3 regions of the Xenorhabdus sp. SGI 60 genome follow, and region 3 is predicted to be linked to each of the others. Evidence: predicted binding sites of a transcription regulator. Region 3 holds the regulator's gene; each other region holds the start of a gene.
What was found. Region 3 encodes PurR, which represses purine synthesis genes. Its sites were predicted from a motif close to CANGCAAACGTTTGCNTG; they were not measured.
Positions count from the first base shown of each region.

Region 1: a site for PurR is predicted at 2,631-2,648, ahead of glyA (serine hydroxymethyltransferase). Genes of this name have one in related genera too.
Region 2: a site for PurR is predicted at 1,499-1,516, ahead of gcvT (glycine cleavage system aminomethyltransferase GcvT). Genes of this name have one in related genera too.

Region 1 covers NZ_CP196860.1:1,232,065-1,236,230, forward strand. The annotation lists partial or broken gene ACSJJG_RS06050 (IS982 family transposase) at 44-941, opposite strand; gene hmpA (NO-inducible flavohemoprotein) at 1,205-2,395, opposite strand; gene glyA (serine hydroxymethyltransferase) at 2,756-4,009, shown strand; gene ACSJJG_RS06065 (3-phenylpropionate MFS transporter) at 4,096-4,166, shown strand, end outside.
Region 2 covers NZ_CP196860.1:935,139-939,304, forward strand. The annotation lists gene ubiH (2-octaprenyl-6-methoxyphenyl hydroxylase) at 1-2, shown strand, start outside; gene ubiI (FAD-dependent 2-octaprenylphenol hydroxylase) at 16-1,248, shown strand; gene gcvT (glycine cleavage system aminomethyltransferase GcvT) at 1,621-2,718, shown strand; gene gcvH (glycine cleavage system protein GcvH) at 2,741-3,133, shown strand; gene gcvP (aminomethyl-transferring glycine dehydrogenase) at 3,276-4,166, shown strand, end outside.
Region 3 covers NZ_CP196860.1:1,903,530-1,907,695, reverse strand. The annotation lists gene rnt (ribonuclease T) at 1-178, shown strand, start outside; gene ACSJJG_RS09140 (Grx4 family monothiol glutaredoxin) at 250-630, opposite strand; gene sodB (superoxide dismutase [Fe]) at 992-1,570, shown strand; gene purR (HTH-type transcriptional repressor PurR) at 2,072-3,097, shown strand; gene punR (DNA-binding transcriptional activator PunR) at 3,101-4,009, opposite strand; gene punC (purine nucleoside transporter PunC) at 4,138-4,166, shown strand, end outside.

The DNA of each region.
Region 1 (4,166 bases), 670 kb from region 3:
AGCACAAGGTTAAAAAGATAAAAAGTTAACGCGATGCTCGACTTTAACATCCTATAACGTTGGCTTGTTGAAGCCAGTCGCGTTGACTTTTACCTTGTTTAAAATTGGCAAAAATACCCAACGTGTGAGAAAGCAGTTTTCTGGCAATTCGATTACCCAAATGCCACAAATCCCGCGCCCAGCACTTCTCGATAGCAAATTGCCCGGCGAGTTGACCAATCACGGTTTCAATTAAACGGCGTTTGTCATTAATACGCTTTCTGATTTCCCTGGGGAATCGGATCATCCATACTGGCACGCACCGGCGTAATCATCTCAATGCCCTGCTTTTTCATTTCCTGTTTAAACTCAACGCCTAAATACCCTTTATCGCCCAGCAAATAGCCTTTTATCGGGACAGACAAATCCCAGGCCGCTTCACGCTCACTGACGCTCGCAGGTGTTAACGTGAGCCCCGTGACTACGCCGGTTTCATCTATCATCAGATGCCCCTTAAAGCCGTAGTATGTTTCGTTCTGGCGGCACAATATCCATAATCCGCTTGCCCTTTAAAGTTGGCGCTGCCTTTCGCTCTTTTGAATCCACAGACGGGCAGGGGAAATCCGTCGATAATATGCACCGGTCTGTCGAGCACACCCAATAACGTCGCCAGCTGCTCTTGCAGCTTTTGTTTGACAACCCAAAGATTTGCCGCCTGTTTAGCAAAATTGGCGCGTGAGCCCGTCCCGGAAACCACTCGCGCCAGTGGTCAAAAAAGTATTTCCAAATCCCTTTATCTGTTGAAAACCCTAAGAATTCACCAATCACTTCCATCGTGATGACTTCGGCATCGCTCATTTATGTGGGTGCCCCCGGCTTCGTAATCGTGTGCCTTGCTGTAACGCCGTTAAATTATCGTCTACCCAACAAAACACCCAAATGATAAAATCTTGCTGTGACATAGCCTTTTGTTCCTTTATTTCTCTATTTTTGGCGATTTAAAGTTATAAAGGAGCGGCTATGTCATTTCAACTCATCATAAAAAGTCGAGCATCTCGTTATTTTACTAAAGTGGCAAAAATCATCGACATCACAAAAACTTCAACTAATTTGTCCATAGCCTGTTCTTTTTTAGATCGACATTTTATTAGTCAAAAATATTGATCCTGGAACAGGCTTTTAGTTTAACTTGTTATCCAGAATTCGGGTGTATTAGAAAACCGTACTAAATGACTTTGTGTGGGCCAAAACATTCATAATGGATATGTTGTTCATCAATGCCCATTGCCAGCAACTGTTTGGCGATATGTTGCATGAAAGCCACAGGCCCACAGAAATAGAAGTGCATCCCTTCTACCGCTATTGCGTCTCGCACGAGAGACAAATCCATAAGTCCGGTATGTTGATAATGTACGCCTTTCTGATCGAGGTCTCTGGGTTCACGATACCAAACTTGTGAATACAGATTAGGCATGGACTGGGAAATCTCATTCACGTTATTCGCGAAAGCGTGATGACCACCATGCTCTGCGGCATGGAACCAATTTACTGAGCCAATATGATGCTGGTTATGCAAGGATTGCAGCATACTCATCATCGGTGTCAAACCAACCCCGGCAGAAATCAGCGTCACTGGTGTATCAGATTGCACGTCAAGGAAGAAATCACCGTGTGGTGCTGCCAGCATCACAATATCCCCTTCTTGTACTTTATCGTGCATGTGGTTTGAAACCTTGCCCTGAGATTCACGTTTAATGGCAATTTGATAACTGGTGCTATTTGGCGCGGCGGTCAGTGAATATTGGCGGATTTCACGGTTTTCAAGTGTTGGATCTTCTATATAGATCGCCAAATATTGCCCTGGCTTGTAATCCATGACCTTGCCACCATCAACAGGCACAAACTCAAAGCTAGTAATGACATCACTTTGTGGTTGTTTCCGGCTAACACGGAACTGACGCAGATCACGCCAACCGCCCTCCAGAGACTCACCGCCTTGATAGATTTCCTCTTCCCGATTGATAAAGACATTAGCCAATATGTTGTAGGCTTTTTCCCAAGCGTTGAGAACGTCATCACCGGGATGAAATAGTTCATCAATGGTCGCCAGCAGGTGCGTACCTACAATTTGATAATGCTCAGGCTGAATGTTAAGGCTGGCATGTTTATGGGCGATTTTTTCTACGGCAGGTAAGAGCGCCGGCAGGTTATCGATATTGCCAGCATAAGCACAAAGGGCACTGAAAAGGGCTTCACGCTGATCACCATTGATCTGGTGACTCATATTAAAAATATCTTTTAATTCAGGATGGTGCTTGAACATACGTTCGTAAAAATGTGCAGTGAGCTGAGGGCCTGTAGAAATAATTAGTGGAATGGTCGATTTTATGGTTGCGATAACCTGATTATCTAGCATGGGGATCTCCTGAAATTTTCTCACATAATGCTGAAATTTATAAATTGCATTTTAAATGCAACTTATAGAGTTTGGGAATATGCCAGCTCAAGAAAAGAGGATTATCTTTCTTTAAATCAAAAAAATAGTGGTTTTGTTATTGTTGATCCCGATCAGGATCACAAATATCAGTAATAAATCCGTAATCATTAGCAAAACAACCCGTTATTTAACTGCTAATCGACCACTAACACTTGATGCAAACGTTTGCGTAATTTATTTTGTCAAGACTATCTCATTCGATAAAAAGAGTTTACACTGTGTGCCATTCTGGCCCTCAGGGGTATTTTTTTAGAGATGTAGCTGAGTCAGGAGAACCCAATGTTAAAGCGTGAAATGAATATTGCGAATTACGATCCCGAACTGTGGCAAGCGATGGAACAGGAGGTTTGTCGTCAAGAAGAACACATTGAATTGATTGCTTCTGAAAACTACACCAGCCCAAGAGTAATGCAGGCACAAGGCTCTCAGCTTACTAACAAGTATGCGGAAGGTTATCCGGGTAAACGTTACTACGGTGGCTGTGAGTATGTCGATGTGGTTGAACAGCTTGCGATTGACCGCGCAAAAGCGCTGTTTGGTGCAGATTATGCTAATGTCCAGCCACACTCTGGTTCTCAGGCAAATGCTGCGGTGTATATGACACTGCTAAAACCCGGCGATACGGTTTTAGGGATGAACCTGGCGCACGGTGGCCATCTGACTCACGGTTCTCCGGTTAACTTCTCTGGTAAACTTTATAACATCGTGCCTTATGGTATTGATGAAAATGGCAAAATCGATTACGACGATATTCGTAATCAAGCGCAAAAACATCAGCCTAAAATGATCATCGGTGGCTTCTCTGCGTATTCTGGCGTTGTCGATTGGGCGAAGATGCGTGAAATTGCGGATGAAGTCGGTGCCTATCTGTTCGTTGATATGGCTCACGTAGCGGGTCTGGTTGCCGCAGGAGTTTATCCAAACCCAGTACCTCATGCACACGTTGTGACAACAACAACGCACAAAACATTGGCTGGCCCACGTGGTGGCTTGATTTTGGCGAAGGGTGGCGATGAAGAGTTTTACAAGAAACTGAATTCCTCTGTCTTCCCGGGTTCCCAGGGTGGCCCGTTGATGCATGTGATTGCCGGTAAGGCCGTTGCATTGAAAGAAGCGATGGAGCCTGAATTCAAAGCTTACCAACAACAAGTCGCCAAGAACGCTAAAGAGATGGTAGACGTATTCTTGCAACGTGGTTACAAAGTGGTTTCTGGCAAAACCGAAAACCATCTGTTCTTGCTGGATCTGGTGGACAAAGACATTACGGGTAAAGATGCTGATGCGGCCTTGGGACGTGCCAATATCACTGTGAACAAAAACAGTGTTCCTAACGATCCACGCAGCCCATTCGTCACCTCTGGTATCCGTATTGGGACACCGGCAATTACCCGTCGTGGTTTCAAAGAAACCGAATCTCGCGAGCTGGCGGGCTGGATGTGTGATGTGCTGGATAACATCAATGATGAAGCAACCATTGAACGCGTTAAGCAAAAAGTATTGGACATCTGCGCAAAATATCCGGTTTACGCCTAATTTAAATAAGATGTAGTTTAGTAATAAGCCCGACTCATAACGTTAGTTTTGAGCGGGTTTTTTGTATCAAAAACGGGGGCATTTGGATGGTTGTTCCATCGACATTTTGGTTGGGCTTGGGCTATTTCACCTATTTTTTCTCCTACGGTATATTCTT
Region 2 (4,166 bases), 970 kb from region 3:
AAGAGGAAAGAAAAAATGCAATCATTTGATGTGGTGATCGCAGGGGGCGGAATGGTTGGCCTTGCGCTGGCTTGTGGTTTACAAGGTAGTGGTTTGCGTGTCGCGATGGTAGAAGAGCACCCACCGACAACGCCATTTGGTGCCAATGATGAATATGCGTTACGTGTTTCGGCCATCAATGCAGCCAGTGAACGATTACTCACTCACCTTGGTGTCTGGCAAGATATTCTTGCAATGCGAGCCAGTCCTTATCAGGGGATGGCAGTTTGGGATCGGGATAGTTTCGGGCGTATTCAGTTTAATGCGGCGGAAAATGGCCTGACCCATCTGGGCCATATCATCGAAAACTGTGTGATCCGGCAAGCTCTCTGGCAACGTGCGGAAAATCTGCCAGATGTGATGTTCTTCACCCCATCCTCTCTTAAGAATGTTGCCTGGGGAGAAAACGAAGCTTTCATCACGTTATCTGATGGAAGAATGCTGACTTCACGGTTGGTCGTTGGTGCAGACGGTGCCCATTCTTGGTTGCGTCAACATGCCGATATTCCACTGACTTTCTGGGATTATGAACACCATGCATTGGTCGCGACAATTCGGACTGAGGAGCCTCATGAAGGTGTTGCACGTCAGGTTTTCCACGGTGATGGAATATTGGCTTTCCTGCCATTGCCCGATCCTTACTTATGTTCGATTGTATGGTCACTACCGGCTGAATCTGCACAACAGCGCAAATCTATGGAATCGGCGCTGTTTAATCGGCAATTAAGCGCGACATTTGATATGCGTCTTGGTCAATGCAAACTGATCAGTGATCGACAAACTATCCCATTGACGGGGCGTTATGCCCGCAATTTTGCCGCTCATCGATTGGCGCTCTTGGGCGATGCGGCACACACTATCCATCCACTGGCTGGTCAGGGCGTTAATCTTGGATTGATGGATGTGGCGGAACTGATAGGTGAATTGAGCCGCTTAAACCAGCAAGGAAAAGACATCGGTCAGTATCTCTATTTGGGACGTTATGAACGTCGCCGTAAACACAGTGCTGCGGTCATGCTTGCAGGTATGCAGGGTTTTCGTCAGCTATTTGATGGAAATAACCCGGCTAAAAAATTATTGCGTGGAATTGGATTAACATTGGCTGATCACTTACCGGGAATGAAGCCGCAATTGCTTCGTCATGCAATGGGACTCAATGACTTGCCTGATTGGCTGATCGCTCAAACCTCTTCGGTTGAAAAAATCTAATTCAGCCCATGAATTAGAATTAGTTTTTCTCATGTCAGGCTAAGGTGTGTTGAGTTGGTTTACTTCACGTTTTAGCCTTTTTTCAATCTAAAAAGATTGTTTTTTGCCATTTGATAAAAATTTCGAGTGTTTTTGTGCAATAAATAAGACAAAAATTCTGCATGGCAGTACTTGTCTTTTCGGATTGCTACAGCAATGCAACTAATTTATTTTATGGTTCATTTCCTGTTTCAGTGATAACTTCTGATCCCAAGGTATCGTTTGCGTGATTAACCGCTTCTTTGCTTCATGATCCAACACCTGCCGGTTAATGCGCCGTATGTTTTTTCAGGTCACGAATGTTTTCATGTCAAGAACGTAAAGAGGGAAATAATGTCAAAACACACCCCACTATATGATCAACATCTGGCATGCGGAGCACGCATGGTAGATTTTCATGGCTGGATGATGCCCCTGCACTATGGTTCACAAATCGACGAGCATCATACAGTGCGTACTGATGCCGGCATGTTCGACGTTTCCCACATGACAATTGTGGATCTACACGGTCCAGATTGTCGTGATTTTCTCCGTTATCTTCTGGCCAATGACATTACCAAACTCACCGAGCAGGGCAAGGCACTATATACCGCAATGTTAAATGCTTCTGGCGGCGTTATTGATGACCTGATTGTCTATTTTTTCACTGATAATTCTTATCGTATGGTTGTGAATTCGGCGACCCGCGAGAAAGATTTGGCATGGATTTACCAACATGCTGAGAAATATGACGTTGAAATTACCGTGCGTGATGATTTGGCCTTGATTGCTGTCCAGGGACCAAACGCGCAAGTCAAAGTTCAATCATTGCTAAGTGATGCACAGAAGCAAGCGGTAACGGGTATGAAACCTTTCTTTGGCGTCCAGTCGGGAAATCTGTTTATTGCAACGACGGGTTATACCGGCGAAGCAGGTTATGAAATTGCACTGCCTAAAGAACAAGCGGCAGACTTTTGGCAGCAGTTATTGGCAGCAGGGGTAAAACCCACTGGATTAGGGGCGCGTGACACATTGCGTCTTGAAGCGGGCATGAATCTTTATGGTCAAGAAATGGATGAAACTGTTTCACCTCTGGCCGCCAACATGGGATGGACAATTGCCTGGAAGCCGGAAGACCGTCACTTCATAGGTCGAGAAGCATTGGAAAGACAACGCGAAACCGTTACTGATCAGTTGGTTGGACTGGTCATGCGTGAAAAGGGAGTATTGCGTGGTGGCTTAACTGTCAACTTCACTGGTGATTCTGGTGAAATGCGTTCTGGCGTAATTACCAGTGGAACATTTTCCCCAACCTTAGGATTTAGTATAGCCCTTGCACGTGTACCGCAAGGTATTGGTGAACAGGCGGTTGTCCAGATCCGTAATCGTGAAATGCCCGTTCAGGTTGTTAAACCGGGCTTTGTGCGGATGGGAAAACCACTTGTAGAGTGATACAAACAAGGAGAAGGCAACGATGAGTCATGTACCAGCAGAATTGAAATATACAGAATCACATGAATGGGTTCGCTCGGAAGACAATGGCGAATATACCGTAGGTATTACCGAACATGCCCAGAAGTTATTGGGAGATATGGTCTTTGTTGATTTGCCTGAAATAGGTACAGAGGTAAATAGTGGTGATGATTGTGCTGTTGTAGAGTCAGTCAAAGCGGCTTCTGATATTTACGCACCAGTCAGCGGTAAGATTATCGCTGTTAACCCTGGCCTGGAAAGTTCTCCCGAATTGGTGAACAGTGAACCCTATAACGAAGGTTGGCTGTTCCGCGTTAAAATAGCTGATGAGAGTGAACTCGCTAATTTGCTTGATGCCGAAAGTTATCGGTCACTCTTGGAAGAAGACGAGTAATTATTTTGAATCGCCCCATATCACATTGTGAATGGGGCTTTTTTTTGTGTCGTTTTTTATAGCCAATAGATTTCAAGTGATAGACAACAAAACTGTCACTTGAAAGATAAAAGGCATAGCGAGTTTCAGGAAATTATCATCAATGACTCAGACATTAATCCAACTTGAACATCAAGGTGAATTCATTCGTCGCCACATTGGTTCTTCTGCTGAACAGCAAATAGAGATGCTGGCGATAGTCGGTGCAAATTCTCTTGATGATCTGACCAATAAAATCGTTCCCCGTGATATCGCATTATCAGAGGTTCCTGCGGTTGGTGAAGGAGTGACTGAACAACAGGCTTTGGCTGAATTGAAAGCAATAGCGAGCCAGAACCAGCGTTATCAATCGTATATTGGTATGGGTTACTCACCCGCCATTCTTCCTCCCGTTATTTTGCGTAATTTGCTGGAAAATCCGGGCTGGTATACTGCATATACCCCTTATCAGCCGGAAGTTTCTCAAGGCCGATTGGAAGCCTTGCTGAACTTTCAGCAAGTCACCATTGATCTGACAGGTTTAGATCTGGCTTCTGCTTCACTACTGGATGAAGCCACAGCAGCCGCAGAAGCGATGGCAATGGCAAAACGGATCAGCAAACTGAAAAGGGCTGAACGTTTCTTTGTGGCCGATGATATTCATCCACAAACGTTGGATGTCGTACGTACCCGTGCCGAAACATTTGGATTTGAAGTCATTGTTGATAAAGCAGAAAAAGTACTGGAACTGGAAGGGATCTTTGGTGTCCTGCTGCAACAAGTAGGTACGACGGGTGAAGTCCATGATTACAGTGACCTGATTGCAACACTGAAAGAGCGTAAAATCATTGTCAGCGTTGCCGCGGATTTCATGGCATTGGTCATATTGGCCGCACCGGGTAAACAAGGTGCCGATATTGTCTTTGGTTCTGCACAGCGTTTTGGTGTACCGATGGGATATGGCGGCCCTCATGCCGCCTTCTTTGCATGCAGAGATGAGTTCAAACGTTCCATG
Region 3 (4,166 bases):
GACAATTCTTGCCAAAGCTTGTATCACAGCGGAAATTCCGTTTGACAGCAATCAGGCCCATAGCGCCCTTTATGATACTGATCGAACTGCCCTGCTTTTCTGTGAACTGGTTAATCGCTGGAAACGGCTAGGTGGTTGGCCGCTTCCATCTGCTGATACAGCCAACTGCGGATCCTAAAAAAGCAAGCCCCATACCGATTAAAGTATGGGGCTATGAAAAGGCGCCATCATTCAGATGAATGACTGACCTTATTCCTGCTCACGATATTTATCAGCAGTTTCTTTGATCAGTGTTTGTAATTCACCACGTTGGTACATTTCAACAAGGATGTCACAACCTCCCACCAACTCACCATCAACCCAAAGTTGAGGAAAAGTCGGCCAATTTGCATATTTAGGCAATTGAGCACGGATATCTGGATTTTGCAGAATATCCACATATGCAAAACGTTCACCACAAGCTGATATAGCTTGAACTGCCTGAGCAGAGAAGCCACAGTTTGGTAGTTTCGGGGAGCCTTTCATGTACAGCAGAATTGGGTTTTCTCTGATCTGACGTTCGATTTTTTCAATGACTGTATCAGCCGTTGTATCAGTAACCGTGTTAGTATTTGCATTAATGTTCGTCATATTTGCTTCCTTAAAAACTGCAAGCGCTATTTATCAGCATAAGATAAAGATTGATTCAGAATACCACTTTCTACGCTAATTTTTCTACCGTGAACTTTATATGGCAAATTTTTGCCATGATTTGCAGCAATTGATCATCAGTTATTTTCATTCCAACTGACTGTATCTAATCCATGTTAAGTTCAGTTCTGCACCAGTTCGCAGCTCAATAGCATCTTTTTCCCTGTTATTTAGCAGAAAAGTTGTTAAGATAATTATCAAAATAGTAACACGATAATAAGCTTAAATTTGCCCTGCCCATGGTTAGTGTCTAAGCCATGGTTTGCGGAGCCAAAAACCCGATATTAAAAAGGAGCATGCAATGTCTTTTGAATTACCCGCATTACCTTATGCCAAAGATGCCCTGGAACCACACATTTCTGCAGAAACTCTGGAATATCACTACGGCAAACATCACAACGCTTATGTTGTAAACCTGAATAATCTGATTAAAGATACTGAATTTGCCGGAAAATCGCTGGAAGAAATTATCAAAACTTCTGAAGCTGGCATTTTCAATAACGCAGCACAAGTTTGGAACCATACTTTCTACTGGCATAGCCTGTCACCAAATGGTGGGGGCGAACCCACCGGAAAAGTTGCAAATGCTATCAACAATGCTTTCGGTTCTTTTGCTGAGTTCAAACAGCAGTTCACCGACGCAGCCCTGAAAAACTTTGGTTCAGGCTGGACTTGGTTAGTCAAGAAAGTTGATGGCACTCTGGCTATTGTTAACACTTCAAATGCAGCAACCCCACTGACTGGCGAAGATAAGCCAGTACTGACTGTTGACGTTTGGGAGCACGCATATTACATCGATTACCGCAATGCACGCCCTCAATATTTGGAGCACTTCTGGGCTCTGGTAAACTGGAAATTTGTTGAAGAAAACCTGGCTTAATAAGATTCATTCTTATACTAACCTGAAATAATAAGGGCAGGTTTTCCTTCATTCGCGGAATTCCGCATGCCGGAGAACCCGCCCTTAATGTAAGTGAGACTACAAATTCTTCTTTTAGATCTTGATCAGATCAGACAGAGGCTTGCCAGAAAAACAATCATGATTAATGCACTACAGGCAGCCAACAATCCCAGCTTCAGATCTGTATCCATAGAACATCCTCAATGTGAAAATTAAGACACCTCAACATCCTAAATTTTAAGCAGTTATTTTCCATATATCGAAAAACCCTACCGCGATATTTAATCCATACTCTTTATAGCATCGATTATTGCTTTCACTTTTGAGCTAGATCAGACAAAATTCAAGGTTTACCGCTAAATTATTGCCAACCATCACCCTGTATATAAATATATTGGCAAACGATTAACAAATAGCTATACCCGACAAGAAAGATAAAGGGTATATAAATTAGACCAGAAGGTCAGGAGTCCTTTTTTCATGGCAACGATTAAAGATGTGGCTAAACGCGCTGGTGTTTCGACCACAACCGTATCCCATGTTATCAATAAAACCCGTTTCGTCGCCGAAGATACCAAGGCCGCAGTCTGGGCCGCTATTAAAGAATTGAACTATTCTCCCAGTGCCGTTGCCCGCAGCTTGAAAGTTAACCACACCAAATCCATTGGATTGCTGGCAACATCAAGTGAAGCACCATACTTTGCTGAGATCATAGAGTCGGTTGAAAATAGCTGCTATAGCAAAGGTTATACACTGATTTTATGTAATTCTCATAACAACCTTGATAAACAGAAAGCTTATCTCGCAATGCTGGCGCAAAAACGGGTAGATGGTTTGCTGGTAATGTGTTCAGAATACCCTGAGCAACTTTTGAGTATGCTGGAAGGCTATCGTAATATTCCTATGGTGGTCATGGATTGGGGAGAATCCAGAGGCGATTTTACCGATGCAATTATTGATAATGCCTTTCATGGTGGTTACCTGGCTGGCCGTTATCTCATTGAACGTGGTCATCGTGATATTGCATCTATTCCTGGGTCATTGGCAAGAAATACGGGGGGGGGCCGCCATCAAGGTTTCCTCAAAGCACTAAAAGAAGCCAATATCGCTATTCGGGATGAGTGGATTGTACAAGGTGATTTTGAACCTGAGTCCGGTTATCAAGCTATGTACAAGATCCTGAATCAAAAACATCGCCCAACCGCTGTTTTTTGTGGTGGAGATGTCATGGCTATGGGAGCAATTTGTGCAGCCGATGAGTTGGGATTGCGCGTTCCACAAGACATTTCAATCATCGGTTATGATAATATTCGTAATGCCCGCTATTTTACGCCAGCATTGACAACCATCCACCAACCCAAAGAGCGTTTAGGGCAAATGGCCTTTTCAATGCTACTGGACAGGATCGTCAATAAACGTGAGGATGCTCAAACTATCGAAGTCCACCCACGCCTTGTTGAACGGCGCTCAGTTGCAGATGGACCTTTTATCGATTATCGCCGCTGACAGTTAATTTTCTTGCAGCCATTCGGCATTAAGCGTTTCGCTATCCCCCAGATAATCAAGTAACCAGCTTAATGCCGGTGAATGGCTTTTTTGCGACCATGTCAGGCAGCATGGGCTGTCAGGCAATGGTTGTTCAAGTTCAAGTGTAATCAGCTTGCCTTTACGGATCAGCGGTTGCGCTCGGTGTTTGGGCACCATGCCTACACACAATCCATCCATCAAGCAGCTTAATCCAACATCCCAATCGGGAACAATCAACCTCCGCTGATTATCCAAAGCCCATGTATCACGTTTAGGTAAGCTGCGCGCGGTGTCTTCAAGACATAAACTGGGATAAGGCCGCATTTGATCATCATTCAATTTTTCCGATATTACTGCCAGTTCGTGTTCAGGACTGGCTACACACAGCCAAGGCATAAACCCCATATCCCTGAAGCTATATCGCTCGCCCACGGGGGAAGCACGTGTCGCGCCAATGGCGACATCCACTCGTTCATCCACCAAAGCATCCCATACGCCATTGAAAACTTCTGGATAGATAAGTAACTCAATATCTGGAAAATGGCGATAAAAATCCAAAATTAGCCGAAGCGTTCGTTCTGGTTTTACTACCTGATCAACCGCAATACTAAATTGCCCCCGCCAACCGTTGGCAACCTGTTGGCACTGGTGCCTAGTGTGATTCATTTTTTTGATAACAGAACGCGCTTCTTTGACAAAAATTGCCCCCGCTTCCGTTAAATCGACATCACGATGACGACGTTCAAACAGAGGTACTGCCAGCCATTCTTCAAGCTGTTTTACCGTATAGCTGACAGCAGAAGGCACACGATGGAGTTCTGATGCAGCCGCGCTGAAACTTCCTGTTCTGGCAACAGCATCAACGACTTCCAGAGAGTATTCAGACCACATATATCTTCCTTTCAATTTTTTTCACAGCATGGTGCAAATATTACCGTTTCACAAGTAAAAATCATGCTATATAAAATAAGCCAAATATTTCCTTACTCACTCCACTACAAAACCTAATTATTAACACAATGACAACAAATAAAAACTCCCTTCCATT